DNA from 3 places in the Pseudoalteromonas sp. MEBiC 03485 genome. Region 2 is predicted to be linked to each of the others. Evidence: predicted binding sites of a transcription regulator. Region 2 holds the regulator's gene; each other region holds the start of a gene.
The links. Region 2 encodes sigma-54, which starts transcription at its own class of promoters, with help from an activator protein. Its sites were predicted from a motif close to GTTGGCACGNNNNTNGNNT; they were not measured.
Positions count from the first base shown of each region.

Region 1 (10,477 bases), 1.4 Mb from region 2:
CAGCTTGGCAATTACCTGATTCAGAGTTTGATAATCAAAAGGTCAGCCTTGCTCATCTGTTATCTCATACTGCTGGGCTTAGTGATGGTTTGGGGTTTGCTGATATTCCTCTAAGTGAAACGGTACCAAGTTTACTTGAGTCGCTTGATAACCCGCTTTCATCAACGGGTGTGCGAGAAATTAAAGCCACGAAACCACCGGGCGATTTTCAATACTCTGGTGGCGGCTATCTGATGCTAGAGCTACTGGTAGAAGAAAAGACGAATCAACGCTTTGCAACTTGGATGAATGATAATGTCTTTAAGCCAGTCAACATGACTGATGCCAGTTATGATGTACTAACTGAGTTAGACAACATAGCACCTGCGTACGATAAAAGTGGGCAAGCTGCTGGGCATTTTCAATACGCATCGGCAGCGGCCACAGGTTTATTTGCAAGTAGCCATGACTTAATCGCTTTAGTGCCAGCATTAACATCACCTCAAACAGGGCAGTTAAGCCCGCAAATGATCTCCACCATGCGAGAGCCATTGGCTATTAGCTTAGGCGCACCAATTTGGGGGCTAGGTACCATGCTTTATGCGCCAACAGCATCGGGAGATTTTGTGTTTGGCCACGATGGTGCAAATGAGCCGGCAATAAATAGCACGCTTCGCATCAATCCCGATAACAATGATGCAATCATCGTACTTAGCAGCGGCGGTGAACATATTGCATCAAAACTTGGTTATGAATGGACGCTTTGGCAAACGGGTTCCCCTGACTTTTTAGCCTTTGATATTGCCCTGCAAAGCGCTTTTGTACCTTGCTTAATAGGCCTTGGTATCATCTTGATAGGTATGATTATTGTGCGTTTCAAAAAAGCGAAATAAGCAATTGATGTTAGGTTTAAATTATTTTTCTGCTTTACCCGGGAATTAGTAGCATTGTCATTGTTCATTAACGTGAACAGCTATAGTATTTGCTTTAAATTGATTTATCAGGATAGGGCGCATGTTACGATTTTTTTCTATAGACCAAGGTGTAATTACAGAAACCGAACCAGCTGCTGATACGCCTCTTGTCACTTCTATTAAAAATGCCCACTGGATTGATACCATAAATCCAACAGAAGAAGAACGACAAGCACTGGCAGGTACCCTCAATATTACCTTACCCGGTGCTGATGATGTTGAAGAAATCGAGGCGTCTTCCCGGTGTTTTATCGACCATGAAGGCTTGCATGTGCATGCGCTTTTTATGTCACCAAATGAAGGGCGCTTTAATACGGTGACAGTGGCTTGTTTGTTACAAGACAACTGTTTGCTGACAATCCGTGATGATGAATTAGCCGATTTTCGTTTATTACGACTTCGTGCTCGAAAAGGGCAAGTGGCGTGTGATAATCCCAAGCAACTTTTAGTAACTTTGTTTGATCAAAAAGTCGAAAACCACGCAGATATGCTTGAAGACATGCACCATCAATTAGAAAAACTCAGTGCTTATGTACTTGAAGAAGACGACTCAGATTTAGAAGAAGCCGTTAGCCGAATCTCTCGTCTTGAAGATAACAACGGCAAGGTGCGTTTATGTTTGATGGATACGCGTCGGAATATCTCGTTTTTACTGCGCTACTTAGGAGCACCAACAGAAGACCGCGAATCACTGCGTGAAATTGTGCTCGATATTGATACCCTTATGTCTCACTGTACCTTCTTGTTTGATAAAGTGAACTTTTTAATGGACTCGACTCAGGGTTTTATTAACATCGAACAAAACCAAATTATCAAAACCTTTTCAATTGCTTCTGTGGTGTTTTTACCTCCGACCGTCGTCGCAAGTATCTATGGGATGAATTTTAACAGCATGCCAGAACTGCAATGGGCATGGGGTTACCCGTTTGCAATTGGCATTATGTTGCTGTCTGGCTTTGCACCTTACTTGTTCTTTAAACATAAAGGTTGGTTGTAATACCAACCCGCAGTAATACTTAATCATTTTGAGGGATTAAACCTGTCGCTAACTGCGTTAAAAATTTCTCATTTAGAACAACTAAATAACGAAATTTTTGCCTTGTTATCAACGAGGTTTAATTGCCTCAAAATAGACTACTTAATTAAGCGGGTTGGTATAACAAAGCATAAAAAAGCCCAGCAAATGCTGGGCAAGGGGTCTTCGGATAGACCTAGGGGGTTTAGCCTTTCAATTCGCCGGTAGACGATTCAATATGCGCACGAACAAACCATTGGAATTGTTCTAAATCGGCCAGTTGGCCGGTGATCATATCTTCAGAAACTGGGTCTAGCTCACCAAGCTTTTCGATAGCTGCACGGTGGTCTTTATTGACGCCGTTGTACACTTTATCAAGTGAAGATAGATGGTCAGTCACTAAACCTTTACCAATTGAATAGTCTTCCCATGTACGGCGATCTACAATTGATTGTGGTGTGCCAACAGGTACGCCACCCATAGTTGCAATACGCTCTGCAATCGTATCAGTCATCTCTTGGACTGCGCTTACTTGCGGGTCGAGCATTTCGTGTACACCAATAAAATTAGGTCCAACAACATTCCAGTGAATGTGTTTTAAAGTGAGGTGTAAATCGATTAAAGCGACCATACGCTGGTCTAAAATAGCAATTGTGTCAGCTGCAGCTTGGTCTTTAACACCCGGTGCTGTAAATTCTGCGACTTTTGATGATGAATTACTCATTACTCCTCCGAGATTATCTATTAATTTCCTTTCGCTTTTAGTTTTAAAAGCATGTTTAGTTAGATAGAAGCAAACGTTATGCCTAAAAGAGATTTGTGGTTAAGTTGTTGAATTTATTTGGTTAGATTTTTTTTGTGTTTTGTTGCAGTAGCTATGGCTAAGGTGGAGTATGAAAACTCTGCACACCGAATGTAAAAAATTCAGTGTGCAGATATAAGTTTAAACTTAACGGCTTAAGAGAGTAATGCTGCTGCTAAGCGAACAAAGTCAGATGAGGTTAGAATTCCCACTAAGTTGTTATCTTTATCAACTACAGGCATGCAGCCGTGGCGATTTTCGACAAAGAACTTAGCGACGTCATGCAACGGTTGCTCTGGCGAGATACTGGTAAAATCGGTAGCCATGATATCAACTACTTTGGTTTGTTTTTCTTTTCGTTCAAGGGCGCTGGCGCTGTAATTAGCCATGATATTCATTACCTGAGCAATCATGATTTTTTGCGTTAACATGCCAACTAAACCACCGTGCTCATTGATCACTGGGATATGACGGACATTCTTCTCTTTCATTAGGTTATGAGCGTCATGCAGGGTATTTTGTGCACTAATAGCAAACGGGTCTGGCGTCATCAAATCACTAACTAGGTGTGTCATTGCTAAATCCTTTCAATTAATCAAGTTGTTGTAAGTCTAGTCCTTATCTAGTTAATTGCACTTTAGTGAGATCAAAGTTTTAGTGATTAACGGTGCAAGTACCAGCATTACTTTGCTGGCAATAGTGAAAGTCTAAATAATAGTGAGACTTAGCGGGTCGCTCACCTTTAGTTAGGTACTGATACATCAATTCAGCAGACAGACGGCCCATTTCAAATGGGTTTTGACCAATGTTAGCCGATGATAATCCTTGCTTTAATATGTCTAATTGCATTTGCTCTGTATCGGCAGAAACGATCACTACCTCTTGATTAGCAATGCGCTGTTTATGTTTAGCAATTACGTTTGCATAGTTAGGGTTAAATTGGGCAAAACCTGCTACAGCTAAAAATAGTGGTGGATTTTCTAGGTTAAGAAGTTTGTCGAGCTGGCCGAGGGATACCTCTCGCTTGCCTAAGCTATACAAAGGACATCGATCAAACTCACTCCAGCCATTTTCACCGCTTAAACGTTTATCTTTTTGCCCTGATAATGCATAGCGCACACCTTCAATACGCTTGTTTAAATTAGGTGTCGTTGAATGCCCTGACTGAATACACACTTGGTTGGTTGTTTTGTTAGTAAATTTTTTTAATTCGTTGCCTAACGCAACACCATAATCAAAATTATTAGTACCTACATAGGCTAAACGATATTGCTGATCTTCTTCGAGCAGATCAGAGTCAAAAGTAATTACAGGAATGTTGTTATCTTTAAGCTGTTTAAGAGCTCTTGCAACAAGATAATTAGAGTCTGTGGTTGCGATTAATAAACCACTAATATTGTTTCTACGAATGAGGTCGGTGATCACTAACACTTGGGTGCGAATATCTTGAAAGTCTTTAGGGCCGTCGTAAATACATTCAAAATCGAGATGTTGTTTTGCAAATTGCTCACAACCTTTAAAGGCTTGCTGATAAAAGCTATCGTTCTTGGTTTTACCCACAACAGCCACCACATATTTGGCCTGAATTGGCAGAGCAAAAAGCCAAAAACAGGCGCACAAAAACACCCAGTTTAATTTAAAATTTAATAATACTTTTAAAGACATAGCACTACATATTGAAATTTTATTATAAGCTCGAACTAATTATAGTGGCCTAGCTTGAATTTACCAGAGAGCTTTTGTATGAACTAACAAGCTTTAACATATAATTAAAAAGCCTTTATAAGGAAGTACTTATTTTTGCTATCTTTTATGATTCAAATGGAGTGGCTATGATTATTTATAAATACTGGCAGCAATTAACAAAACTTTGGCAAAAAGCGGCTTTTTTATGGGGGGCTTTTTTTATTTTATTTAATGTATATTGCTTTTTTTGGCGCCATTTAACTGCAGGAGGCCAATATCAGTTTATGGACTCACAGGTTTTTTGGTTCAAAGAGTGGGGGGCTTTATGTGCTTTAAATATTGCATTGGTGGCTTTTGTTGATTTAAAAGGCAGAGTCCGTAATAACGTATTTGTTTTTATTATCGCGTGCACAGTTGCTATTTGTTCATTGGTGATCTTACGTATTTTTATTGATTACTCTTTTTATGGTTATGCAATTGCAGCGTCATTTATCCAGCTTTTACCAAAGTACTTAATAGCGTGTTGCTTAGTTTTGGCGTTGTGGCGATTATGCAGCATGTCGTTTTTGCCACAAGCGAAGCAAGATAAGCCAGAGAAAGGTTCACCTAAGTATATTGAAATAAACCACAAAGGGGTTGTTAAGAGACTTTCTCCAGAATCAATATTATTTATTAAAGCTGCAGGCAACTATGTCGAAATACAAACATTATCTGAATGCTTTTTAAAAAGAGATACCATCAAAAACAGCCAAGCTCACTTGCCTTGCTATGAATTCAAGCAAGTGCATCGCAGCTACCTTGTAAACTTAGCCCACATTGAAGATTTTAATCTTCATAAAGCAAATGCAACTTTACAGATGAAACTAGGGTTTAGCATTCCTGTTAGCAAAACTTTTAAGCCTGCTCTAGCAAATGTATTAAGTGAGTCGAGTGCATTCGTCACAGAATGATGGCTTTCGTCACAATCTTATTTAAAACAAAAGCTTAATCTTTACTATTAAGTCATGAATATAGTTTTTAAGGATAAAGTTCATGACAATAAAGACACAGAAAACACATAAGATTTTGCACTGGCTAAGTGCGATATTAATTCTGAGCGTACTTGTGTTGGGTTACTACATGACCTGGGTGACTGATTACAGCTTGTATCATTGGCATAAATCAATCGCGGTGATCATTGCTATCATCTGGTTATTAAGGATAGTTTATAGGCTCTATCAGCCGTTTCAATCTGCCATACAAACGAGCTTAACTAAGTGGCTTCATTTTTATCATTGGGGCTTGCTAATCTTGCTAGCTGTAATGTTACTGTCAGGTGCTTTTTATAGTGGTTTTGGCGGTTTTGGTATTGCTGTTTTTTCGTGGCAATTAATTGCTAGTAATTACAATGAAACGGGTCAGGCCGTTGCGTTTAATGCTTGGTTAAGCGATTTTGGCTGGCAAATTCATATTTTATCTGGCTATTTGTTATCAGCGGCCCTTTCAATCCATATTTTAGCGGCGCTTAAGCATCATTTCATAGATAAAGACGCGACCTTAAAGAGTATGCTTTAAGCGTTTATTTTAATTTGGTTTCGACCGTTATTTTTTGCCGCATAAACGTGTTTAGTTGTAGTCTTATTAATTAGCTCTCAGTCGGCTATGGCTAACAGTTTATGTGGTTACTGCCAATGGCTATGTACGTAATGCAGTAAAACTGCCAAGCAATGGCGATAACTTTACCAGTTACAGCAAAGTGGCTGAGCTGGTAGGGCGTACGTATGTTCATTCGCAGGTAAAAAACATCATTGTTGATGCTTACCAAACGCTCCAGAAATCCCATCCAGATAAACGATACAAATATGCTGAAACGGGCTTAGTAAATGGCGGGAAATTTAGCCCGCATAAAACCCATCAAAATGGCCTGTCGGTTGATTTTATGACATCTGTTGTTAACGAAAAGGGGCAATCCGTTCATTTGCCAACTCTCGTTTTCAATCGTTTTGGCTACGACATTGAATTTTATGAACAAGGCCAGTTTGAACAGTTTAAGGTTGATTACACCGCTTTAGCAGCTCATATTGTTGAGCTGCATACATCGGCAACAGCAAAAGGTTACGATCTTTGGCGGGTGACCTTTGACCCAACCCTGCAGGGCTTTATAAAACCAAGTATGCAGATGATTTAAAAAGCACATCCAGTTTTCGACTAGACCATCTTGGGTACGACATGATGAGCATTACCATGTTGATTTTTTAGTGCCATGTGAAAAATAAGCCAAGCAAAGCTTGCCCAAATCAAAACAAACTAAACATCACTGAAGCGATTAATAGTATTGCCATTAGGTAGTTAAATGCTTTCAAGCGCTTTGGGCTGGCAAGCAAATGTTGAAGCTTTTCGCCAAGTAAAGTCCATGAGCTGACGCATGGCAGGTTAATTAAGCCAAATACAAGGCTTACTATTAACACTGAGGTGAGGTTTTTGTCTGGGGCATACAAACTAACCGCGCTTAACGCCATTGCCCACGCTTTTGGGTTCACCCATTGAAATAGTGCAGCCTGAATAAAAGTAAGTGGCTTACTTTCACTACTGGCTTTTTGTTGTGCATTACTTGTGGCAATTTTAAACGCCAGATAGAGTAAGTAAGCAATGCAAAATACTTTTAATATCAAATAGCTTGGTGGAAACAAATCAAATAGCTGCATGATGCCAAGGCCCACCAAAACCAGCATAAACATAAAGCCAAACGTCACGCCAAGTAAGTGTGGCATGGTTCTTTTAAAGCCAAAGTTAGCACCTGAGCTCATCAACATTAAGTTATTCGGTCCTGGGGTAATTGATGACACCAACGCAAATAATGCCAAGGCTGTTAAAATTTCAAAACTCATTACTATTTCTCCATTTGAATTATGGTGCAATTATAAGTTGTAATATGCACAATTATTGCGCTTAATATTGTTATTGATATTTGAAATTCACAATCAAAAATGAAAAAAGACAAAATTAACGATAGAATATTGCGTGAGCTTAAGAGTAATGGCCGAATTGCCAATGCAGAACTGGCAGAAAAAGTGGGTTTATCGCCATCAGCATGCCTTCGTAGAGTGCAAGAATTAGAAAAGCTTGGGGTTATTGCGGGGTATCGAGCGGTTATTAATAATCAGGCTGTTGGCCTAGGATTTATCGCTTATGTTGGGGTTGGTTTAAATGAGCACTCAACAATATCTCAGCGAGCATTCGAACAAGCTCTTGAGTTTATTGATGAAGTAAAAGAGTGCCACAATGTAACTGGCTCGTTTGAATATTTGCTGAGAATTGAAACAACAGATCTTAAGTCCTATAAAGCGTTTCATGCTGATGTACTTGGCTCTATCCCACAAGTAAGAACCATTACAACTCATGTCGTGATGGAATCACCCAAGGATGAACGCGCTTAATATAGAGTTTGTACCTTTTTTGTTATTAATTTATTGCGAGCTACCAGGCCTTAGTCTAGAATCTTCGCGTTAAAATAATAATATATAAGGAAATTAAGTGAAAACGTTAAAGCCTCTTTTGGCGTTTATAGCTTTAGGTTTATTAGCTGGCTGTCAATCTACAACCGAAACAGGTGTATCGATGGCCCGCTTTGAGAGCCCCGAGATCAACAGTGACCCCTTTCATTTTCGTGCAACCGTTGGTACTGATACAAGCAAGATTATTGCTAAAGATACCAGTGAGAGCACATCAACGAGTACCGCGTTAACTACTTCGATGAGTATGACCTTAGGTTATTCGACGGAGCTTACCCTAGGTGCAGGTATTGGCGGCGATCATGATTATGAAAAATACGCTATTAAGCATCAGTTTTATGGCAGCCCTTTAGAGTCTGCCGCCGAGAAAAACCTCTCTATGGCGGTTAGCCTTGGCTATATTCGCAGTAAAGATGCGGGGTATGGTCCACTATTAGCGGGTAATTATGATGACGATACCTATGATTGGGATTTGTCGCACGATACTTATGATATTGCACTTATTTCAGGTTACCGTTTAAGTTCAAAAGCCTTGTTATATGGCAGTGTCTTTTATCAAAAAGGCTCTATCGATGTTGATTATACGCAGATGTATTATCTTGCCAGCGAAGAAGGGGCTATGTTAACTCGAGCATGTAGTGATACGCCAGAGCTATGCCTTGATTTTAGCGCTGATTACGACGGCCACAATGCCGGTGTCAGCATTGCTCTTGAGTATGCATTCACACATTGGTTCGCCATTACAGGTGAGGCGGTCTATAAATCGATGAATTGGTTTGATCGTAGTGAAAGTGAGACTGCAGCAAATGTAAACTTTGAATTTAGGTTCTAGGTTCGGCTGTTCGAGAAAAAGGCATTAGCAAGCGCTAGTGCCTTTTTTGTAGTTATAAAAACACATAAGCTGCTGGAAGCAGCATACCGCTGATGACTAATACTGAGCGGCTGCCCCATGGGCTATTTTTACCTTTGATCATAAACAAGCCGCTGATCGCTAAAAACAGCAGCAGCCCAGCAAAAATATCAGAAAAAATAACCCACGAAGCGTTTGTCTCGTTTAAGTGTAAGCGGTTAAATGCTTGAATCACATGGCGAGGCTCAATGGCTTCATAGTTTATGATATCTTGATTGAGTTTAAGGCTGAGGTTGTTACCGTTTTTTAAAAACACCTTAAACTCTTGCGGCGATACCCAATAAGAGGCCTTTACCGGCTCGCTTATATCAGCATGGGAGATAATTTGCTCAATCAACAACTCGTCATTATCTAACTGCCAAGTTTCATCGCTCACACTGATTTGCTGGTGGCTTACTTTGTAGTTTGGGTTCCAATCATCTTTGTGGTTTACTGCAATGCCAGAAACCGCAAAGATAATCACTAAACCAACACAAAAATAACCAATATCGCGGTGTAAGTTTCTGTTTAACTTAAACCAGTTGATACTTGATTTGTTACTCAATGATTTCAACTCCGCTCGGGACGAGCTGATAAATAGCCATTGCTTCAGTTACAGAGTTTACATCAAAACTTTCGCCGGCTTGCTGCGCTTTGTGAGCAAGTAGCGCTTTAGTGCGGACAAGGCTAAGCTGAATTTTATCGAGTTTACCAGTTACGATAGCTTTACTGCCTTTAGCCGTCATCGGGAATACCATGTCGCCATCTTCAACTTTGATACGTAAATTTTCAAAGCGTTTGTCTGATGCAAGCGTCATCCAGCAACCACGTTTTTCGCAAACCCCTGTGATAGTCCCTTCTACAGTAATTGGACTTGCTAGGTAATCGTCTGGCGTGGCCATAACCGTCGAAATTTTAATGAGTTTGTCACTGTCGACTTTACTGCCAAACTGCAAGCTAAAGGCGTGTTGGCTAAAGCTTAAAAGCGCCAATGAGAATGCAATAAATGTTTTTGATTTTAGTAACATAGTTGTTTCTTAGAAATACATTAAGTCTTAGTTTAAGCGGTTTACTTGTATGATAAAAGCATCATGAGATTATAAATTATTCGCAATTATATCAAGCGTAGATCAATTGTTTTTAATGCTGCGGGGTACTATCAGGTATAAGAAGCTTTATGACAATTTCGTGAATATTGTGATAATGTAACTTTTTATCGTTTCATTGCTTTATAATGCCTTTTTTATTTGTATGATAAAGCTGGTTTTTAGCTTGGAGTTAACATGGTTTCACGTCGAGAATTTTTAGTAGGGGCGGGCACAATAGCCTTTTTAGGATTATCAAAAAGTGCCATAGGTAAGGTGTCGTTAGGAGATTTAAAAACAACGGCTGTCGGCTTTGGCCCGTTAATTCCTGATCCAGATAAATTGCTCGATTTACCAGAGGGCTTTAGTTATCAAGTCGTTTCAAGCCTCGGTGAGAAAATGTCTGATGGATTTACGGTACCTGATAAAGCTGATGGTATGGGCTGCCTAGCACTTGGTAATGACCGCGTTGCATTAGTGCGAAACCATGAATTAAAACCAAAAGATTTAGCGAAAGCCGAAGCAAGTATTGCCAACCATAAAACGCCCCTGGCTT
Region 1 is NZ_SGBT01000001.1:1,910,290-1,920,766, forward strand. It holds gene EVU92_RS08770 (serine hydrolase domain-containing protein) at 1-872, shown strand, start outside; gene corA (magnesium/cobalt transporter CorA) at 994-1,950, shown strand; gene dps (DNA starvation/stationary phase protection protein Dps) at 2,174-2,692, opposite strand; gene EVU92_RS08790 (CBS domain-containing protein) at 2,926-3,345, opposite strand; gene EVU92_RS08795 (substrate-binding domain-containing protein) at 3,425-4,435, opposite strand; gene EVU92_RS08800 (LytTR family DNA-binding domain-containing protein) at 4,603-5,406, shown strand; gene EVU92_RS08805 (cytochrome b/b6 domain-containing protein) at 5,489-6,010, shown strand; gene EVU92_RS08810 (penicillin-insensitive murein endopeptidase) at 6,114-6,623, shown strand; gene EVU92_RS08815 (LysE family translocator) at 6,733-7,323, opposite strand; gene EVU92_RS08820 (Lrp/AsnC family transcriptional regulator) at 7,423-7,872, shown strand; gene EVU92_RS08825 (hypothetical protein) at 7,970-8,779, shown strand; gene EVU92_RS08830 (PepSY-associated TM helix domain-containing protein) at 8,832-9,401, opposite strand; gene EVU92_RS08835 (DUF4920 domain-containing protein) at 9,394-9,864, opposite strand; gene EVU92_RS08840 (alkaline phosphatase PhoX) at 10,120-10,477, shown strand, end outside.
Region 1: dps (DNA starvation/stationary phase protection protein Dps) is a predicted target of sigma-54. The motif match lies at 2,760-2,778, and genes of this name have one in related genera.

Region 2 (10,477 bases):
CAGGAACTAAAGACGAAGACATGGTTAATATGGCGCTTTGGTTAAAGAGTAATGACTTTAAGCTTGATCAAGTACAAAACTTTTATCCGTCGCCAATGGCCAACGCAACGACGATTTATCATACTGAGATGAACTCGTTACGCAATATTAAAAATAACACTGAGCAAGTGCCTGTACCAAAAGGCGCCCGCCAGCGTCGTTTACACAAAGCGATTTTACGTTACCATGATCCTGCTGGTTGGCCGATGATCCGTGAAGCGCTAAGAAAAATGGGCAAAGCGAATCTAATCGGTAAGGGGCCAAACTGTTTGGTACCGGAAGAAGGTCGCAACGAGAAAGCTGCTAAAGGGAAGGGCGGTAAAGGCCGCGCGGCACTGACTCGTCATACCGGTTTTAGCCAGTTTAAAAAGGCCAATACTAAACCAAGAGTTGGTAAAAATAAGCAGCGTGCAAGTAAATAGAAATAAATACGGCCCTTAAAGGGCCGTTTTCAGATTAGATTAATAACCACGTTGCAGTACCTAAGAAGGCAAAGATACCGACAATATCGGTAACGGTTGTTAGTACCACACTGCCAGCGAGGGCAGGGTCAATTTTCATTTTCTTGAGAATTAATGGAATGCTTGCACCCGCAATACCTGCAGCAACCAGGTTCATAAACATTGCAAAGGCTAATACTGCACCGAGCTTAAAGTCCCATTGCCATAGGGCAACAACACCGGCAATTAATATCGACCAAATAACGCCATTCAGTGCGCCAATCGCTAATTCCTTGAGTAATAAGAAGCGTTGGTTAGTTTGATTAATATGGCCAACGGCTATACCACGAATAACCAGTGTTAAAGTTTGACTGCCTGCAACGCCACCCATTGAAGGTACGATACCATTGAGTACTGCCAAAATAGGCAAAATTGCTAAGGTATTTTCAAAAAAGCTTGCCACAATTGCTGCTAGCAATGCGGTTAATAAGTTAACTCCAAGCCAAATAGAGCGACGTTGCGAACTTTTTAGCACTGGCGCAAAGGTATCTTCTTCGTCATCAAGACCAGCGAGGCTTAGCATGCTATGTTCAGCATCTTCGCGGATTACGTCAACGATATCATCGATGGTAATACGACCTAGCAAGTGTGCGTTGTCATCAACAACCGGGGCTGAAATCCAGTTATGACGTTCGAAAAGTTGTGCTACATCACTTTCATCCATTGAAATAAGTATAGACTCACAATCTTCATCCATTAAATCGCGAACAATTTTATCAGATGGGCTTGTCAGCAGTGTAGTTAACGAAAGTGCTCCTAGGAAGCAGTTATGCTTATCAACAACGTATAAGTCATCAGTGCCTTCTGGTAGCTCACCTCGTAGGCGTAAATAGCGTAGCACTACATCTAAAGTAACATCTGGGCGAATTGTTACCGTATCGCTGTTCATCAAGGCACCGGCAGAGCGCTCTTGATAAGAAAGTGCCTGAGTAGCCCTTTCTCTATCTTGCGAGTCCATTGCACTAACTACGTCTTGATATACGGTATCAGGAAGGCTACGTAAAACCTCACCTAAGTCATCGTCGTCCATGTCCTCGGTGGCGGCAGCAATGTGCTCAGGTTCCATCTGCGCAATAATACCAAGACGTACATCTTCAGACAGTTCTTCTAGAACATCACCACGCACATCTGGATCAACCAGCTGCCAAAGCATACGACGAATTTTATGGGGAGAAGACTCAAGTAAAAGGGCTGTATCACAAGGCGCCGTTTTGGCTAACATACCGCGCACTTGAACAAATTGACCACTATTGAGTGACTTGGTCACTTGTTTGAGTTGTTGTAGTGGGTAATCTTGTTCAAAGGCTTCTGGCATTGGCGTCCTTACAACTGAAAAAAGTTTATATAGGCTGAGCAAATACAGCATAGTTGCTTTGTGGTGTATTTGCAGAGATATCGTCGCACTGTGATAAATTTATTAAGAGTTTTGCAACTTAGAAAAGCGAGCGATATAAAAGTAGGATATTTAAAGGGAATTTAAAATATCCTAATTAAGTTTACCGTAAATCTTGAAGGCTTAGCAAATGCTATTCGTGCTCGTGAAAGCGCTGTGCGATTAATTCACCGATTGCAGTTAATGCTGCATCAGCATCAGGGCCTTCACAAACGACTCTAACTTCTTTACCTTGACTGCTTTCAAGTAGCATTAATGCCAATACGCTGTCACCTTCAGCTTCTTTATCGTCTTGATAAAGCGTAATTTTAGCATCAAATTGTAGTGCTAATTGGGCTAAAACAGTGGCTGCGCGAGCATGTAAGCCGAGTTTGTTTTGAATTAAAAAGGTATCTTCAGCGCGCATTATAATAGTGCCTAATTAAATGTCTTGTTCACGGTGGCGAATTTTTACATTGTCATGGCTTTTAGCAAAACTCTCACCAATTGTTTGTGCTAAGTAAACAGAGCGATGTTGGCCACCAGTACAACCAATGGCAATGGTAAGGTAACTTCGGTTGTTACGCTCTAAATGTGGTAGCCATGTTTGTACAAATGTTTGAATTTGCCATGTGAACTTTTGCACTATGCTGTGGCTAGCTAAGTAATCTTTTACTGGTTGATCTAGACCCGTTAGCGGCTTTAAATCAGGTTCCCAGTGTGGGTTAGGTAAAAAACGTGCATCAAATACGTAATCAGCTTCTTTTGGAATACCGTGTTTAAAGCCGAAAGACATAAAAGTGATAATCAGTTTTTTATCCTTTTTACCCAAAATCTTTTCGCGAATTGATTCTGCTAACTGATGAACACTGAGATCTGTGGTATCAATCATAAAATCAGCACGAGTGATCAACACATCGAGTAAGACTTTTTCTTGTTTAATAGCCAGATCAAGTGGCAAAGAATCAATGGATAATGGGTGTAAACGACGAGTCTCTGAAAAGCGTTTTATCAGGGTTTGGTCATCACTGTCTAAGTAAAAAAGTGTTGGATTTGCGAAACCAGGAAGGTACTCAAGAATATCATTAAATTCTTGCTGCTCTTTTGGAAGGTTACGCACATCAATACTGACCGCTATTTTATCGTAGTTATCTGATACGCTACGCACGAGCGAAGGCAGTAAATTGACTGGAATATTATCAACGCAATAATAACCTAAGTCTTCAAGTACTCGTAAAGCGACCGATTTACCTGAGCCTGAGCGACCGCTGATAATGATTAATTCCATTTATGCCTCTGCTGATATAACCTGAAACAGTTGCTGATCGGTAGTAGCACTACGCAGCTGTTTACAAAACTCTTTATCTTTAAGTCTATCAGCAATTGTTGATAAGGTCTTTAGATGAAGCTGAGAGTCACCATCTGGTACGATGAGTGCTACGAAAATGTCAACAGGGCGATTATCAATTGCATCAAAATTGATTGGGGATTCACTCACTATGACAAACGCCTGAGGTTCATCGGCGCCACTCATTCGGCCATGTGGAATAGCAATACCTCGGCCAATACCGGTGCTACCTAGCTTCTCTCGGTTGAGTAAAGCATTTAGGATATCTTGTTGAGATAAATGAGGAAGCTGCTGGTGAGCCAGTTCGCTGATATATTCAAGAATTCTTTTTTTGCTATTAAAAAGGACCGCAGCTTTGCTGCAGTCCTGATTAGTAAGTGAACTTAGTTTCATAATTTAATGTCGAGCTAATTTCTCTTTGTGTTTAATGACTTGGCGATCAAGCTTATCGATCAACGAGTCAATGGCTGCGTACATATCTTGATGTTCTGTAGAAGCGAACAATTCGCCTCCGTTTACATGTAAAGTTGCTTCTGCTTTTTGGCTTAATTTTTCTACATCTAGAATGACATGAACATTATTAATATGGTCAAAATGCCTTTCTAGTTTCGCAAACTTGGTGTTTACATAGTCTCTTAATGAATCAGTGATTTCTACATGACGACCAGTTAAATTTAGTTGCATAAGCATTTTTCCTTCTATGTAAAACGTCTAAATCAAACTCTTACGCTGATTAGACGGAGGTATTGCTAGAGACTCACGATATTTTGCAATTGTACGTCTAGCTACTTTAATTCCTTGCTCAGCCAATATATCTGCAATTTTGCTATCACTCAATGGTTTAGCCGAGTTTTCTGCAGCGACTAACTTCTTGATTAAAGCGCGTATTGCTGTTGAAGAACACTCACCACCATTTTCAGTGCTGACATGGCTTGAGAAGAAATATTTCAACTCAAAGATACCCCTAGGGGTATGCATATATTTTTGCGTTGTTACTCGTGAAATCGTCGATTCATGCATTTCGACCATTTCAGCAACATCATTTAGCACCATCGGCTTCATTGCTTCTGGGCCATGCTCAAAGAAAGCTTGTTGTTGTTGAACGATACAGTTGGTCACTTTTAATAGTGTATCGTTACGGCTTTCTAAGCTCTTAATAAACCACTTTGCTTCTTGTAAGTGAGAGCGAATAAATTGGCTGTCGCTACTTGATTTAACAGAGCGAGACATAGCCGCATATTGGCTGTTCACTCTAATCTTTGGCATACTATCTGGGTTTAACTCAACCACCCAGCGACCTTTTACTTTTTTCACTGATACATCAGGTATGACGTACTCAGACTCTTCGCGTACTATGCTATCCGCAGGCTTAGGGTTTAAGCTGTGAATTAGCGTCATTACTTCTTTAAGCTCATTTTCTTTAAGCTTAGTCTTTTTCATCAAAGTTCGATAGTCGCGACTCGCTAATAATTCGATATGCTCAGATAAAACCATTTTAGTTTCAGCTAAATATGGCGTGTTTGCATCGAATTGGCGAAGTTGAATACACAGGCATTCCTGTAAACTACGCGCCCCAATACCGACAGGATCAAACAATTGAATTCTCTTTAGGACCGCTTCGACTTCATCAAGTTCGATTTCTTCTTCATCACTATTTTGATTAAAGCTCTCGACGATATCTTCACAGCTTACCGTTAAAATACCAGAGTCATCGATAGCCTCAACAATTGCCACAGCAATCGCTTCATCAGTCGGACTAAAGGGAGTTAGCTGTAATTGCCACATAAGGTATTCGTGAAGGGTTTCGGTCGATGCACCTTGATAAATAGATTCATCTTCTGGCATTGGCCCTGATGATGTTGATGGAGCGGCACTCATGTACTCATCCCATGTAACATCCATGGCTAAATCGTCACTTACAGTGTCTTTATTTAGAGCATCACTGCTTTCTTGTTCATATTCGCTAGGTGCTTCGTCTGCAGAAGCGCTGACTTGCACATCGTCAGATTCAGCTTTTTGCTCATTTTTGCCGATGCTTTCTTCGTTGTAATCCGCTTCTTCCACTTCAAGTAAAGGGTTACTATCTAGCGCCTCTTGAATTTCTTGTTGGAGATCCAATGTACTGAGCTGCAACAAACGTATAGCTTGTTGCAGTTGTGGAGTCATTGTAAGTTGCTGGCCCATGCGCAGCTGTAATGATTGCCTCATGTATCCCTAACAATCCTTTTTTTAAGTTATCGATAACTGTGCAAAGACAGTTAAGTTATTATCGATTTATTGTCATTGTTATAAGTCTAGCAGATGCTCTAGTCGGTGGCGTAATGGTTACAGCCTAAATTGCTCGCCTAGATAAACATCGCGTACAGTTTGGTCAGCTAATACGTGCTCAGGTGTGCCTGATGCAATTAGCTCCCCATGAGAAACAATGTAGGCTTTTTCACAAACATCAAGGGTTTCTCGAACATTATGGTCAGTAATTAGTACACCAATACCACGATTTTTTAGGTGCTCAATAATTTTCTTTATATCTAACACTGAAATTGGATCAACACCAGCAAAAGGCTCATCTAAAAGGATAAATTTAGGATTAGCGGCTAATGCGCGAGCAATTTCAACGCGGCGACGTTCACCACCAGATAGAGCCATACCTTGACTATCACGGATGTGTTGGATGCTAAATTCATCTAATAAGCTATTTAGAGTTTCTTCCCGCGTGGTTTTATTTAGATCTTTACGAGTCTCTAAAATAGCCATCAAGTTTTGGTAAACTGTTAACTTTCGAAAAATCGAAGATTCTTGCGGTAGATAACCAATACCCAACCTCGCACGGCTGTGCATTGGCAAAAGGGTAATATCGTTATCATCGATGCTAATTTTACCTTTGTCGCTCGGAACTAGGCCTACAATCATGTAAAAAGTCGTGGTTTTACCAGCACCATTTGGGCCAAGCAAGCCAACAATACTGCCTGCTTCAACTTCCAGACCGACATTTTTAACCACTTGGCGGCCTTTGTAGCTCTTAGCTAAAAGCTCTGCTTTTAATGTGCTCATGGTTGGCCTTTATTGTCTTTTTTATTTTCAACAGGTACTAAAATAGTGTGTACACGATCTGATGAGTTTTCGTCTTTTTCAGCACTGATAAGCTGCTGAGCCATATCATAGGTAATGCTTTTCGCTGTTACTTTTTGACCAGCTTGGGTAACTTCAGCTTCACCGTTTAAGGTTAAGAAGCGTTTCGCAACATCATAACGAACTTCTTCAGCACTGGCGCTCATTACGGAACCATCCGTTTGTTTTTCTTCGAAGTAAGCTGGTTTGCCTGTTGCAATAATTAGCTCTACTGTACCTTCGGTATCACCGCCGTGTGCTTCAAGACGTTCTGCTGTAATACGACGATTACCATGCACGATCTCTACGTTACCTTCAAATATGCCAACGCCATCTTTTAGTTTACCAACTTGGCGATCTGAGCTAATGCTAATTTGTGCGCCAGTTTGCTCGGCAGCGGTGCCGGAAAACGCAATCAATAAGCTTGGGATCAGGAGTAATTTCTTCAGTTTATTGGTCATAGTATATGGTTCGTGTATGGTTAGTTAACTCAACAATTTCGGTTTTTAAATCGGCTTTTAAGCCTTTACCGGTAATCTTTAAATTCGGTCCTGTTAGTGTTACAGGTTGCTTTGAAAACATGGTCATTTTATTAATGTCGACATTAATGTTTTCTGCTTTTATATCTTCGATCATACCGTTATGGGTTAAGTTTTTAGCAACTACATCCCCTTCAAAAATCAGCTGATCATTTTCGTATAAAGTGGCTTCTTTGGCTTTTACTTGCCAAACCTGCTGGTCGCCATAAATAGTAAATACAGGTTGCTCAAAAAAGGTAAACCCTAATTGTTGATACAACTCCATTTTAGCCGCAGCTACTTTATGACTGATTTTTCCTTGCTCGTCATAAGCAGTTTGCTTTAACGCCACCGCAGTGTAATCAGGCGTTGCAATGATCTCGTCTTCACTAGTTATTGTGTCTGCTGATTGATTAAAGTACGGATACCACAACCACACCATGCAACAAACAAAAACAACACTCAGTAAAATACGGGCTATATTCATGCGCTGGTTCCATCGCTAGTTAACGGCTTACCGTTTTCTAACATCAGTAAATCAGTTAATTCACGCACGGCTCCAAAGCCACCTGGTAATAATGTGGTGTAATGAGCCAGCTTTTTAATTAGTGGGTGTGCGTCGTTAACAGCAACAGCAAACCCTACTTTTTCCATTACTGGTAAGTCTGGACCATCATCACCAATATAGGCAATTTGCTCATCAGTTAGCCCCAGTTTATCCTTTAACTCTTGATAAGCAATTAGCTTATCTTCTTGTCCCTGATAAATGTGCTGAACTGTTAGGCTAGTCATTCGCTGCTGAACTATTTGTGAATGGCGGCCAGTAATGACTGCCACTTCAAAACCACTATTTATGAGCGCTTTAATACCAAAGCCATCTTTTGTATTGAATGCTTTAAGTTCTTCGCCATCATTGCCTAAATAAATTCGGCCATCAGAAAAAACACCATCAATATCGCAGATTAGCAATTTTACTTTTTGTGCGCGCTGACTCACATCAGGGCTAAGAGGCTGGTAAAGCTCGGCGAATGTCATTGCTTAAAGAACTCCTGCTTTTAATAGGTCTTGCATATTAAGGGCACCAATAGGCGTATTACTATGATCTACCACAATTAAACCATTGATACGTTTACGTTCCATAATGTTCAATGCCTCAGCTGCAAGCATGTCAGGGCGCGCAGTAGTACATGAACGAGTCATCACTTGACTAATAGCAGTACTATGGATATCAATGCGCTGCTCTAAAATACGGCGTAAATCACCATCGGTGAATAATCCGGCTAACTTTTTGTCTGCACCTATTACCGCAGTCATACCAAGGCCCTTGGCTGACATTTCAATTAACGCATCTTTAATGCTTTGCGTTTCGTTAACGATTGGGGTGGCATCGCCTGCGTGCATAACATCATCTAATGTTAGTAATAAACGTTTACCTAGACTGCCACCAGGATGCGAAAGTGCAAAATCGTCAGCTGTAAAACCACGTGTTTCAAGTAACGCAACGGCTATTGCATCGCCCATAACTAATGTTGCTGTTGTACTAGCAGTTGGTGCTAGGCCTAACGGGCATGCTTCTTTACTTACTTTAATGCAAACATGGACATCAGATAACTTTGCCATGGTTGAATCTGGATTACCTGTTAGTGAAATCATCTTTGCGCCAATGCGCTTAATAACAGGAATTATGCTTAGTACTTCGCTGGTCTCACCAGAGTTAGAAATACACATCACTACATCATCATGAGTGATCATGCCTAAATCACCGTGGCTTGCTTCACCAGGGTGAACAAAAAATGCGGGTGTACCAGTACTTGCAAGGGTCGCCGCAATTTTATTACCAACGTGGCCTGACTTGCCCATACCGATAACAATGATACGGCCTGTACACTGGAACATTAATTGACAAGCCTTATCGAAATCTTGATTTATATATTGCTCAATTTCTTGTAAGGCTTGTGCTTCAATTTCGAGTACGCGCTTACCTTGCGCGATAAAGCTTTGTTGTGTCATTGATTATCCTATTTGGCTAAAAATATAGCCCTGATATGCAATAAATGCGACTAACAAGAAGCCACCTTCTACTCTATTGATACGACGAGCACCTTTAAAGTTCAATGACATGGCCATCAATACAACGGTTGCTGCAATCATAATAAGTGCATCGCGGTTTGCCGCAGAAGGGTCAATAATTGAAGGGTTGATAATGCCCGCAAGTGGTAATACAGCGAGTAAATTGAAGATATTTGAGCCAACGATATTACCCAGTGCTAAATCGTCTTCGTTTTTTAGAACCCCAGCAATACAGGCTGCTAGCTCAGGTAAGCTGGTACCAATGGCAATGATGGTTAAGCCAATAACGAGATCAGATAAACCAAAATATTTTGCAATATCAACCGCCGACCCAACTAAAAAATGCGAGCTAATAGGTAATAAAATCATGCCGATGACTAACCAAAATACGGCTGATTTTGTGCTCACGTCGTTCGGGACATCTTCACATGCTTCACTGACAAAAGGATCATCTTGGTTTTTCGCGCGCAGTGAGACGATCACTAAGCCACCAATGAATACAGCAAAGGCAACCATTAATGCAATGCCCTCAGTGAATGAAAAATAGTTATCTGAAAACACATACCAAGCTGCTACAGAGATTAACAGTACGAGTGGCATTTCGCGTTTAAGCGTCAAAGATGATACTGAAAGAGGACGCAATAAAGCAGTAACACCAAGTACAAGTAAGATATTGGTGATGTTAGAACCAACCGCATTACCTACTGCAGTATCTGTTTTATCAGCTAGAGCTGCTGATGCTGATACCATCATTTCAGGCGCAGATGAGCCCATAGCTACTACGGTTAAACCAATGATTAGGGTGGGGATCCCCATGTTTTTTGCGAGTGCAGCCGCCCCATAAACAAACCGATCGGCACTCCAAACGAGTGCAGCAAAACCAATAATTAAAATGACAAAAGAAGTCACCATTGTGATACGCCAACATTACTTATACAGATGACTGCAAATAGTAACAAAAGCGAAACTGAAAGTATAAGTAAAAGAATGAGCTGGCAAGCATAAAGCGTGCTGGGCGAGGAATCTAAATTTCAGGTGTGATTAAGTTCTTTGCAGCTAGCTTTAGAATTTATTAATAGGAAATATTACAAAATTTTACGATTTGTTTTTTCCATATTGACTAAAAAACCCTTAAAATGGCAAAACTAGTGAAAAAAGTTATGGAGAGCGACTTGTCGCAATCAATAGTAGAAATCAAGGATATAACCTTTTCACGGGGCGATAGAATCATATATAAAAATATGAGTTTTAACATTCCGAAAGGCAAGATAACCGCTATCATGGGACCGAGCGGCATTGGTAAAACCACCATGTTACGCTTAATTGGCGGTCAGCTTAAGCCTGATTCTGGTGACATTTTATTTGAAGGCAACAGTATTCCTGGCATGACTCGCAAGGAACTTTATGCTGCCCGTACCAAAATGAGTATGCTGTTCCAAAGCGGTGCCTTATTTACCGATATGTCAGTGTTTGACAATATCGCCTTTCCTTTGCGCGAACATACTCAACTTAGCGAAGATTT
Region 2 is NZ_SGBT01000001.1:464,018-474,494, reverse strand. It holds gene EVU92_RS02200 (YgiQ family radical SAM protein) at 1-461, shown strand, start outside; gene mgtE (magnesium transporter) at 496-1,854, opposite strand; gene EVU92_RS02190 (HPr family phosphocarrier protein) at 2,066-2,338, opposite strand; gene rapZ (RNase adapter RapZ) at 2,354-3,199, opposite strand; gene ptsN (PTS IIA-like nitrogen regulatory protein PtsN) at 3,200-3,652, opposite strand; gene hpf (ribosome hibernation promoting factor) at 3,656-3,943, opposite strand; gene EVU92_RS02170 (RNA polymerase factor sigma-54) at 3,971-5,467, opposite strand; gene lptB (LPS export ABC transporter ATP-binding protein) at 5,585-6,310, opposite strand; gene lptA (lipopolysaccharide transport periplasmic protein LptA) at 6,307-6,828, opposite strand; gene lptC (LPS export ABC transporter periplasmic protein LptC) at 6,818-7,372, opposite strand; gene kdsC (3-deoxy-manno-octulosonate-8-phosphatase KdsC) at 7,369-7,920, opposite strand; gene EVU92_RS02145 (KpsF/GutQ family sugar-phosphate isomerase) at 7,924-8,895, opposite strand; gene EVU92_RS02140 (calcium/sodium antiporter) at 8,899-9,867, opposite strand; gene EVU92_RS02135 (ATP-binding cassette domain-containing protein) at 10,116-10,477, shown strand, end outside.

Region 3 (10,477 bases), 2.6 Mb from region 2:
AAAGGTGCTGCTGACCTATGTAGTCATTGAGTGTTTCGGGTCGCATGCGCGCCGCAAGTGGGCGCACATCAGGACCAAAATTAAATCCGAGATTACTCAAGCCTTAATCACCTTGGCTTTGGTCGTCAACTTCAACGCCCTCAGGAATGGTAAATTCAAAGGTTTGAGTTGCAAGTGCTTCGTTTACTTTAGCATCTTTAAAGGTAAATAAAGACTGCTGACCAGAGGTATCTAATACTGTCAGTGATGCTAGTCCTTGCTCTTGAGCATTAAAGCTAATGTCTAACTTTTCAACTTGGCTCTCAACACCTTTGTTTGGTGTTACGCTAAAGCCTGCATCGGTTGCCACAACTTGGTATTTAGCCCACTGCTCAGGATCTTTAGAGGTCAACAATACAAACGGTGTTGAATCAATCAAGCTGTGGGTATTCATAATCGTTACTTGCTCAGCAAAGCTATCGAAGTAATAAGTTTTGTCGCCATTCGATACAAACAAGGTATCGTCTGGGCTTTGCTGTTGCCAGCGGATCATCATAGGTTGTTGAAGAGCAATATTCCCTTCACCTTGCATGATAGCTTCGCCTTGCGAATCGGTAACTTGCTGCGAAAACTCTGCTTTAAAACTTTTAATCGCAGCCAGTTGTTGTTGCAATGCTTCGCTGTCGTCTGCAAAACTTTGACCGCTTAATAAACAACCCATAATTAGGGCTAGGTATTTAATTTTTTTCATTAATTTGCTCCACCATTTGGCACTAAGACTTCGCGGGCACCGTTATGTCCTGGTGCGCTAACAATGCCTGATGTTTCCATTTGTTCAACTAAACGAGCTGCGCGGTTATAACCTACACGAAGCTTACGCTGTACACTCGATACCGACACTTTGCCGGTTTCAATTACAAATGATACTGCTTCATCGTAAAGCGGATCTGACTCTTCATCACCGTCTTCACTGGTTTCTCCTGGTAGTAGAATTTCTTCTGTGGCATCGCCACTCAAAATTTCATCTATATAATTTGGTTTGCCACGTTTTTTCCAATCATCTACGACCGCATGAACTTCGTGGTCGTCAACAAACGCGCCATGCACACGCACTGGTACACTAGTACCTGGTGGTAAGTAAAGCATGTCACCCATACCAAGTAAGTTTTCAGCACCTTGCTGATCTAAAATGGTACGCGAATCAATTTTACTTGAAACTTGGAACGCCATACGTGTTGGAATATTCGCTTTAATCAAACCTGTAATAACGTCAACCGATGGGCGTTGTGTTGCTAACACTAAGTGAATACCTGCAGCACGGGCTTTTTGTGCGATACGTGCAATCAGCTCTTCCACTTTTTTACCCACGATCATCATCATGTCGGCAAATTCGTCAATAACCACCACAATACTTGGTAGTTTATCTAGCTCTTCAGGGCCATCGGCCATACCGTCGGTATCTTTAAACAGTGGATCTAGAATTGGTTGACCCGCTTCTTTGGCATCCAACACTTTTTGGTTGTAACCTTTTAAGTTACGCACCCCAAGTGCCGACATCAGCTTATAACGACGTTCCATTTCGCCTACACACCAACGCAATGCATTGGCTGCTTCTTTCATGTCAGTAACAACTTCACATAATAAATGTGGGATGCCTTCGTACACAGAAAGTTCAAGCATTTTCGGGTCGATCATGATCATACGAACATCATCAGGGCCCGATTTGTATAGTAAGCTTAATATCATTACATTAACGCCCACTGACTTACCTGAACCAGTTGTACCCGCAACAAGTAAATGTGGCATTTTGCCAAGGTCAGCACACACTGGCTCGCCAGCAATGTCTTTACCTAACACCATAGTCAGTGGTGATGGGTTTGATTCAAATTTAGGTGCGTTAATAACTTCACTTAAACGCACGATTTCACGATGTTTGTTAGGTAACTCTAAACCAACATAAGTTTTACCCGGAATAACTTCTACAACACGTACGCTTACTGCAGAGAGTGAACGCGCTAAATCTTTAGCTAAGCCAGTGATTTTAGCTACTTTAATACCCGGCGCTAAATCAAGCTCAAAACGCGTTACTACCGGACCTGGGTATACACCCACAACCGCAGCTTGAATGTTAAAGTCAAGTAATTTGGTTTCAACTAAACGAGAAATACCATCTAATTCTTCTTGTGATAATGGGTTTTTCGCTTTATCTGGACGATCTAATAAATCCAGCGATGGTAACGGATTTACAGGCGGTTGCTCTTCGAGCAAGGCTTCGAATTTTTCTTTCGCTGTTGGTGGTGGCTGATACGCAGGTTTTGGTTTAGGCATTGGGCGAGCAGGCGAAACAACCGTTGTTACAGGCTTTTCTTGCTCTACTACAGGGCTCTGATCAAGCGCATTAAGTGCCGATACGGTATCGAATGATTCATCATCAAGAGCACTGAATCCAATTTCTTGGTCAAGAATATCATCAAGCTCATCAAAGCCTTTGAAGTCTTCATCTGCTTTTTCAGCAGACTTTTGCTGTTGCTTGGTCGCTTTTGGCTCATCTTCATCAGCATCATTGAAGCTAATAGCTGGCTCGTTTTCTGGTTCTACAAAGTTGGCGTCAGGCTCTGTGGTGGCGACATCTTTAACTGCTTCTTTTTCACGGTGCATCCAAGCAGAAAATTGCTCACGTAAAAAGTAGAATAATTTCATTACCCACTTGCCGACAAAATCGACAAATTGCACCCAAGAAATCCCCGTTAATAGGGTTAATCCAGCAAAGAAAAAGCACAGTAATAGAATCGAGGTGCCGGTAAAATTAAAGGTCGGCATCATTGCTGTTGCAATGACATCCCCTACTACCCCACCAGATGAGAAGTTATAAATATCGTCGAAGTTAATGCTGCTAATGGCAGTCGCTGAAGTAATAAACAGCGCAAAGCCAATGACACGTAAGGCAAGTGTGGTGTAATCAAGCTGAAAAATACGATGTGGCTGTTTAAACAATAAATAACCAAATAATTGAATAGCAACAGGGACTAAATAAGCAAGCCAGCCAAAAGTGAGTAATAGGATATCTGCAACCCAGGCCCCCGCAGTGCCGGTAATATTCTTAACATTAACAAATTCACCGGTTTGCGACCATGAAGGGTCCGCAGGATCAAAACTGATTAATGCACATAAAATAAATACTGCAGCAAAGGTGCTGATGATTAGCCCCGTTTCTAACAGTCTTTGAACACCATTTAGGCGCATAGCTCCCTATTCCTTATTATTCTTTACTGATCGATTAGCAGTGAAATACCTTAGCAGGAAATGCCGTTTGATGCACTTTATCTTAGCCTTGATGGACTGATAATGAACAAGTTTTTGTTACTCTATGTGTATTTTAACAGTTTAAGCAATATATGGGCGAATAATGACCCCTTCTTCACCTTTTACTTCTTCCATTACCACATACGTTCGGCTTTCACTGACATTAGGTAGTTTTAGTAGAATATCGCCTAGTACATTTCGATATTCCGACATATCATTTACCCGCGTTTTTAATAAAAAGTCGAAATTACCCGACACCAAGTGACATTCAATAATTTCGTCGTGCTTTTTAACAGCGGCGTTAAACTCTTCGAACACATCAGGTGATGTTTTGGTGATGGTCACTTCTACATAAACGGATAAACCCTGCCCAAGCTTAGCAGGATCTACTACCGCTTTATATCCGAGTATATACCCCTCCCTTTCAAGCTTTTTTACACGCTCTAAACACGGGGTGGCACTTAGCCCTACACGCCTTGCCAGCTCTACGTTAGAGATCCGACCATCGTGCTGTAATTCCATTAATATTTTACGGTCTATTCTGTCGAGTAATTGATGCATAAGCCAAACCAGAGTTTTGCACTGTTTTTAAGTTATTTTTAGATTATATCACTAGAAGTTCATTAAAAAAAGGTGAGACACACTGGCTAGTCATGAATATAATAGTCAAAAATTTTATCCCGTTCTATTAAGGCGAAAAACTATGATTATTGGTGTACCTAAAGAAATCAAAAACCATGAATACCGTGTAGGTATGGTTCCTGCGAGTGTTCGTGAACTAGTAAACCATGGCCACCAAGTGTTTGTTGAGACTGATGCTGGTATGGGCATTGGCTTTACGAATGAAGATTATATTGCGGCTGGTGCTGAAATTTTACCAACAGCAGCAGACGTTTTTGCTAAAGCTGAAATGATCGTTAAAGTAAAAGAGCCACAAGCTGTTGAGCGTGCTATGTTACGCGAAGACCAAATTCTATTTACTTACCTTCACTTAGCACCGGATCTTCCACAAACTGAAGACCTTGTTAAAAGTGGCGCAGTATGTATCGCTTACGAAACAGTAACTGATTCACGTGGCGGTTTACCACTTCTAGCTCCTATGAGTGAAGTTGCAGGTCGTATGTCTATTCAAGCTGGTGCACAAGCGCTTGAAAAAGCAAACCACGGCCGTGGTATGTTACTTGGTGGTGTACCAGGTGTTGAGCCAGCTAAAGTAGTTGTTATCGGCGGCGGCATGGTTGGTCGTAGCGCAGCGCAAATGGCTGTTGGCCTAGGTGCTGATGTTGTTGTTCTTGACCGTAACATCGATGTATTACGTGCATTAGATGCGCAGTTCGGTAATAAAGTTAAAGCTATCTACTCTACAGCTGACGCGTTAGAAAAACACGTACTAGAAGCTGACCTTGTGATCGGTGGCGTATTAATCCCTGGTGCTGCAGCGCCTAAACTAGTAACGGCTGAGCACATCAAAGCAATGAAACCTGGTTCTGCAATCGTTGACGTTGCAATCGACCAAGGTGGTTGTATCGCAACTTCTAAAGCGACAACTCATGCTGATCCTACTTTCATCGTTGATGAAGTTGTTCACTACTGTGTTGCTAACATGCCAGGTGCTGTACCACGTACTTCGACGTTTGCACTTAACAACGCAACATTACCGTTCATCATCAACCTTGCTAACAAAGGCTACAAGAAAGCGCTTCTTGACGATGCAAACTTCTTAAAAGGCTTAAACGTGATCAAAGGCCAAGTTACTTATAAAGAAGTAGCTGAAGCTTTCAACATGGAATATGTTGACCCACGTACAGCTGTTGAAAATGCTTAATTAGCATTGTGAAACAAAAAAGCAGCGATATCGCTGCTTTTTTTATGCCAGTTTGCAAATAAATCGCTTTATCTGCAAACCGCTATATTATTGATTAACGACGTTTAGTTTGTTTAGCGCGTTGATTGTGCTTTTTAACCGCCTTACGAATTTGGTTAATTTTAGCACGCTTGTCTTTACGCTTTTCAGGAATAACCGACAGCTTAGTTTGCGTTTCGCGGCCTAGTTGTACTGTTTTACGTAAATAGTTTACCGTATCTAAATCAAGCTCAGCCCAACCACCTTGCGGTAAGCGCTTATCAAGCTCTAACTTACCGTAACGAATACGGATAAGACGCGATACTTCAACATCTTGTGATTGCCATAAACGACGTACTTCGCGGTTACGACCTTCAGTTAATGTGACATTGAACCAACGATTGATCCCCTCACCACCCATAGGTTTGATGTTCAAGAATTTTGCAGGGCCATCATCAAGTTCAACACCTTTTGTTAAAGTGCGCAGCGTATCATTAGTTACTTCGCCAAATACACGAGCAGAGTATTCACGCTCTACTTCGTAACTTGGGTGCATTAAACGATTTGCAAGTTCACCGTCATTGGTGAACAGCATTAAACCTGCGGTATTAATATCTAAACGACCTACCGCTATCCAGCGCTCGCCATCAACACGTGGTAAGCGATCAAATACCGTACGGCGGCCTTCCGGATCTTTACGTGTACATAACTCACCTTCTGGTTTGTTATACATAAGCACACGACAAATACGGTCAGCTTTGTCTTCAATTTTTACCACGTGACCGTCAACACGAATCACATCGGTTGTTTCTACACGGTCGCCTAAACGCGCCACTTTACCATTCACGCTCACGCGGTTGGCATCGATGTATTTTTCCATTTCACGACGTGAACCCACGCCTGCACGGGCTAATACTTTTTGTAACTTTTCAGTTTCTAAATTACTCATTCAGATAGTTCTCTCACAGAAGGATCGCTCAATAGCTGGTTGATTTTACTCTCCTGAAGTTCAGGTAATGGTGGTAATTCATCTAAACCAGCTAATGAAAAATAGTCTAAGAAAGCGGATGTTGTTGCATACAAAGCAGGGCGACCTGGCACTTCTTTGTGGCCCACAACCCTTACCCACTCTCTTTCTAATAAGGTTTTAATAATCCCTGAGCCAACGGTTACTCCCCGTACTTGTTCAATTTCACCACGGGTAATAGGTTGCCTGTAGGCAATCAAGGATAAAGTTTCTAATAGTGCTCTTGAGTATTTAGGTGCGCGCTCTTGCCATAAGTTTGCCAGCCAAGGTGCTAAACTCGCACAGGCCTGAAATCTATAACCGCTACCTACTGCAACAAGCTTGATACCTCTGGTTTGATAATGCGTTTGAATCTGTTCAATTGCATTATTAATGCGTGGCATAGATACGCTTAAATCAGCTAATACTGTTTCTTTTAAATGCCGTTTAGACACGGGTTTTCCAGCAACAAAAATCGCAGCTTCTATGATTTCGACTAACTGTTCATCACTGATACGTTTTGTGGCCATCGTTACTAAAGGTCATTTTAAATCACTAACGCTCTATTATGACAGAAGTCAGCCAAGGTTGGAAAAATTATTATAAAAAAGCCAGTGTAAAACACTGGCTTTGGGGGATATTTCAAAAATGAATAATGAAATTAGCTGTTTTTAACCATTTCAAGGGCATCATCTTCGGCAACATCGCTGCCATATTTGCTAATGTAGTTGATAAATTCAGTACGACTTACACGCTTATCTTTGTTGCTATCCATATAGCCAAAATGATTTGCGATGTCGTCGTCATCTGCTTCTTCAATTGATACATAACCATTTTTATCGTTATCTAACGATTTAAAGTCATTTTCGATGCGGTCAAATCTAGCGATTTCTGCTTTAAATGCTGATTCAGACACCTCGCTATCAGTTGCCACTTTACCTGTATTTAACTGCATATAAGTATTAAATTCAGTGCGGCTAATTTGCTCATCCATGTTGGTATCGATATTTGAAAAATGATCCCAAATTGCATCGTCATCAGCTTCTACTTTAGAGATATAACCGTCATTGTCATTATCTAGGCTACCAAAATCACTGTCGATTTTTGCTAAAGAGTTACTTGCAGAACATGCTGATAGGCTTAATGCTGCCAAAATTGTTGATGCTAGAGTTAACTTGTTCATAAGACATTTCCTTGTAGTCGATTAGATTCACTTTGACTATTACAAGTTGAATGCCAAAATGTCTTACTGACTAAAATCAAGCACTTACAAAATAGTTAAGCTAAGGTTAAGCCTATGATTTAGCAAGCTTTTCATAGCTTGCTGTAATTTTTTCATAAAAAAAGCGCTCATAAGAGCGCTTTTCCATATAGCCATAATATCGCTATTAGATAGCTGCGTTTTGGTAACGCTTAACGAAGTCTGTTACAGCTTCGCCATTACATTTTAAGGTGTTTAAGTTACCAATTTTTTCACGCACAGGTGTTAAACCTTTTTTAAGTGCTGTGATACAAAGTTGAGTTTCTTTTTGCTCATTTTTAGCAAACACTTCAACTGCTGCTTTTGATGCTGAATTTTGTGATTGTGCTTTTTTAGCAATGTCACGGATGTCAGTACCGTTGCATAAAATGCTTTTTGAAAAACGCGACATTGAAATGCCATGCTTTGCTGCTTCTTTACGTGCAGCGGTAAACCCTTCATTCGCACTTAAGCTACATAACTTAGATTCAATACGGTTATCAGCTGAAAAGTAGTGCGGGTTGCTTGCTAATGAGCCAAATGAGATACATGCAAGAGAAAGCATCACTAATTGTTTTTTCATGGTTTACCTTTAAATAGTACATAATATGAACGGATGGTTTGCGCGCATTATATAAACAAAAATAAGTAGATCAACTGAATTATTTATTTAATTTAATAATTAATAGTGAGTTAACAATGTTTTTAAATTAAGCAGCAATTGATCAACATTTACCCAATTTGATTTTCGTAATTAGCTCATGAATAAGCCCTAGTTTGATGATAGAATTGCGCTAAACACTGAAACAAAAATAATAGGTGCACCATGAAGGTAATCTCATTCAACATTAACGGCCTGCGCGCCCGTTTACACCAGTTGCAAGCCGTAATTGATAAACATCAACCAGATATTATTGGCTTACAAGAAATCAAAGTGCATGATGAGGCCTTCCCTCTCGAAGACGTGCAAAAAATGGGTTATCACGTTTATTTTCATGGTCAAAAAGCGCACTACGGCGTGGCTATGTTGTGTAAGCAAGAACCAAAATCAGTCGTTAAAGGCTTTGCAACTGATACTGACGAGTCACAGCGCCGTATGATCAGTGTTACTGTGACACAAGAAAATGGTCGTGACCTAACGGTGATGAATGGCTATTTCCCGCAAGGCGATAATATTGCCCACGAAACCAAGTTCCCATATAAGCGTCAGTTCTACAAAGATTTAATGACCCATTTAGAAGATAACCACACGCCTGAGCAAGATGTTATCGTGATGGGCGACATTAATATTTCACCGACCGATCTCGACATTGGTATTGGTGAACCAAACCGTAAGCGCTGGTTAAAAACAGGTAAGTGTTCGTTCCAACCAGAAGAGCGTGAATGGCTAAGCACTTTATTAAACTGGGGCTTTAAAGATACATTCCGAGAGCTTTACCCAGAAAAAACCGAGCAATATTCGTGGTTTGATTACCGCTCAAAAGGTTTTGATGACAACCGCGGTTTACGTATTGATGTGATCTTAGCAACTCCAGCGCTTGCTAAACGTTGTGTTGAGTCTGGCATCGATTACGAATTACGTGGTATCGAAAAGCCATCTGATCATGCCCCAATTTGGTCAACTTTTAACGCATGATAGACACTATGCAATGGCAGCTCCCTTTGTGGAGCTGTGTGGCTTTAATACTTTGGCTGAGTTTCGATAAACAAAGCGCATCACAATTATTGGCAACACCAATAAGACAAGTTGGTGTACTCGCTTGTGCTTTAGTACTTGCAGTACTGTGGCGTATTAAAGCGGGGATATTGCCAGGCCTCGAATTGCATATTTTAGGGGTCACTGCAGTGACCCTGATTTTAGGTTGGCGACTGGCCATTTTTGCAAGCCTTCTTGCAAGTTTACTCTTGGTATTAGTCGCTCAGCTGCCAGTATCAATACTGCCAGTGCATTTATTGTTTACTGCTTTTTTACCAGTTACGTTAAGCTATTTGTGTTTTGTGCTTTGCTATAGCTATCTGCCAAGGCACTTTTTTATTTATATCTTTTTATGCGCGTTTTTAACCGCTGCTGCTATTGCCTGTATCAAAATACTTACCAGTGGTGTGTTTTATTACTTGCTTGGTGATTACAGTTTTATTGAAATTTCAGAAAACTATCTGATTCTTTGTGCCATAATTTGGTTTCCTGAAGCAATGCTCAATGGCATGGCCATTACCTTGATGATCACGTATCGCCCTCACTGGGTTAAAACCTTTTATGATAAGGACTATTTAGACTCATGAGTCTTCACTATCACTGCCCACTTTGCAAACTTGAACTTACTCTAACCGACAAAACTTACCGTTGTGACAACAATCACAGTTTTGATATCGCCAAAGAGGGTTATGTCAATTTACTTCCCGTGCAAAATAAAAAGTCTAAACAACCGGGCGATAACCTTGAAATGGTGCAGGCTCGCCGCGCATTTTTAAGTGCCGGGCACTATTTGTTTTTACAGCAAGCTTTAGCAGATTTAGTGACATCACTCGAACCAACTTCAGTGATTGATTTAGGCTGTGGTGAAGGCTTTTACACTCAAGCAATAGCAACGCAATCGAGTGCCGATGTCTATGGTGTCGATATTTCGAAACCCGCGGTAAAATACGCTGCTAAGCGATATGAAAATGCGCATTTTAGCGTTGCCTCAATTAGCCAAGCCCCTTTTGCAGACGCCAAAGCGGATGTGCTTGTTAGTGTGTTTGCACCACTATTTGCACAAGAACTTGCCCGCCTTGCCAAACCACAAGCTAGCTTAATTGTTGCAAGCCCTGGCCCTTGGCACCTAAAAGAGTTAAAAGCATTTATTTATTCCGATGTTAAACCACATACTGAGATAGAACCACCAGCGGGTTTCAGCAAAGAGTCGACGAATTTACTAGAGCAACAGGTGTTGTTATCTGTCGATGAGATTAAACATTTAATTATGATGACGCCGTTTGCATGGAAGTTTCGCCCAGAGCATTGGCAGCAGATAGAGCAGCAAGGCCCACAAAAAATTACGTTATCGTTTTATGTGAGCCAGTTTATTCGGGATTAAAAATGCTCTTTAGTGAAGGCTTTGTCCAT
Region 3 is NZ_SGBT01000001.1:3,016,053-3,026,529, forward strand. It holds gene EVU92_RS13895 (replication-associated recombination protein A) at 1-100, opposite strand, end outside; gene lolA (outer membrane lipoprotein chaperone LolA) at 104-730, opposite strand; gene EVU92_RS13905 (DNA translocase FtsK 4TM domain-containing protein) at 730-3,222, opposite strand; gene lrp (leucine-responsive transcriptional regulator Lrp) at 3,364-3,843, opposite strand; gene ald (alanine dehydrogenase) at 3,986-5,107, shown strand; gene rluB (23S rRNA pseudouridine(2605) synthase RluB) at 5,202-6,074, opposite strand; gene scpB (SMC-Scp complex subunit ScpB) at 6,071-6,661, opposite strand; gene EVU92_RS13930 (EF-hand domain-containing protein) at 6,793-7,314, opposite strand; gene EVU92_RS13935 (exonuclease III) at 7,520-7,954, opposite strand; gene xthA (exodeoxyribonuclease III) at 8,198-9,007, shown strand; gene EVU92_RS13945 (energy-coupling factor ABC transporter permease) at 9,004-9,654, shown strand; gene EVU92_RS13950 (putative RNA methyltransferase) at 9,651-10,448, shown strand; gene yfbV (terminus macrodomain insulation protein YfbV) at 10,445-10,477, opposite strand, start outside.
Region 3: EVU92_RS13930 (EF-hand domain-containing protein) is a predicted target of sigma-54. The motif match lies at 7,354-7,372, and genes of this name have one in related genera.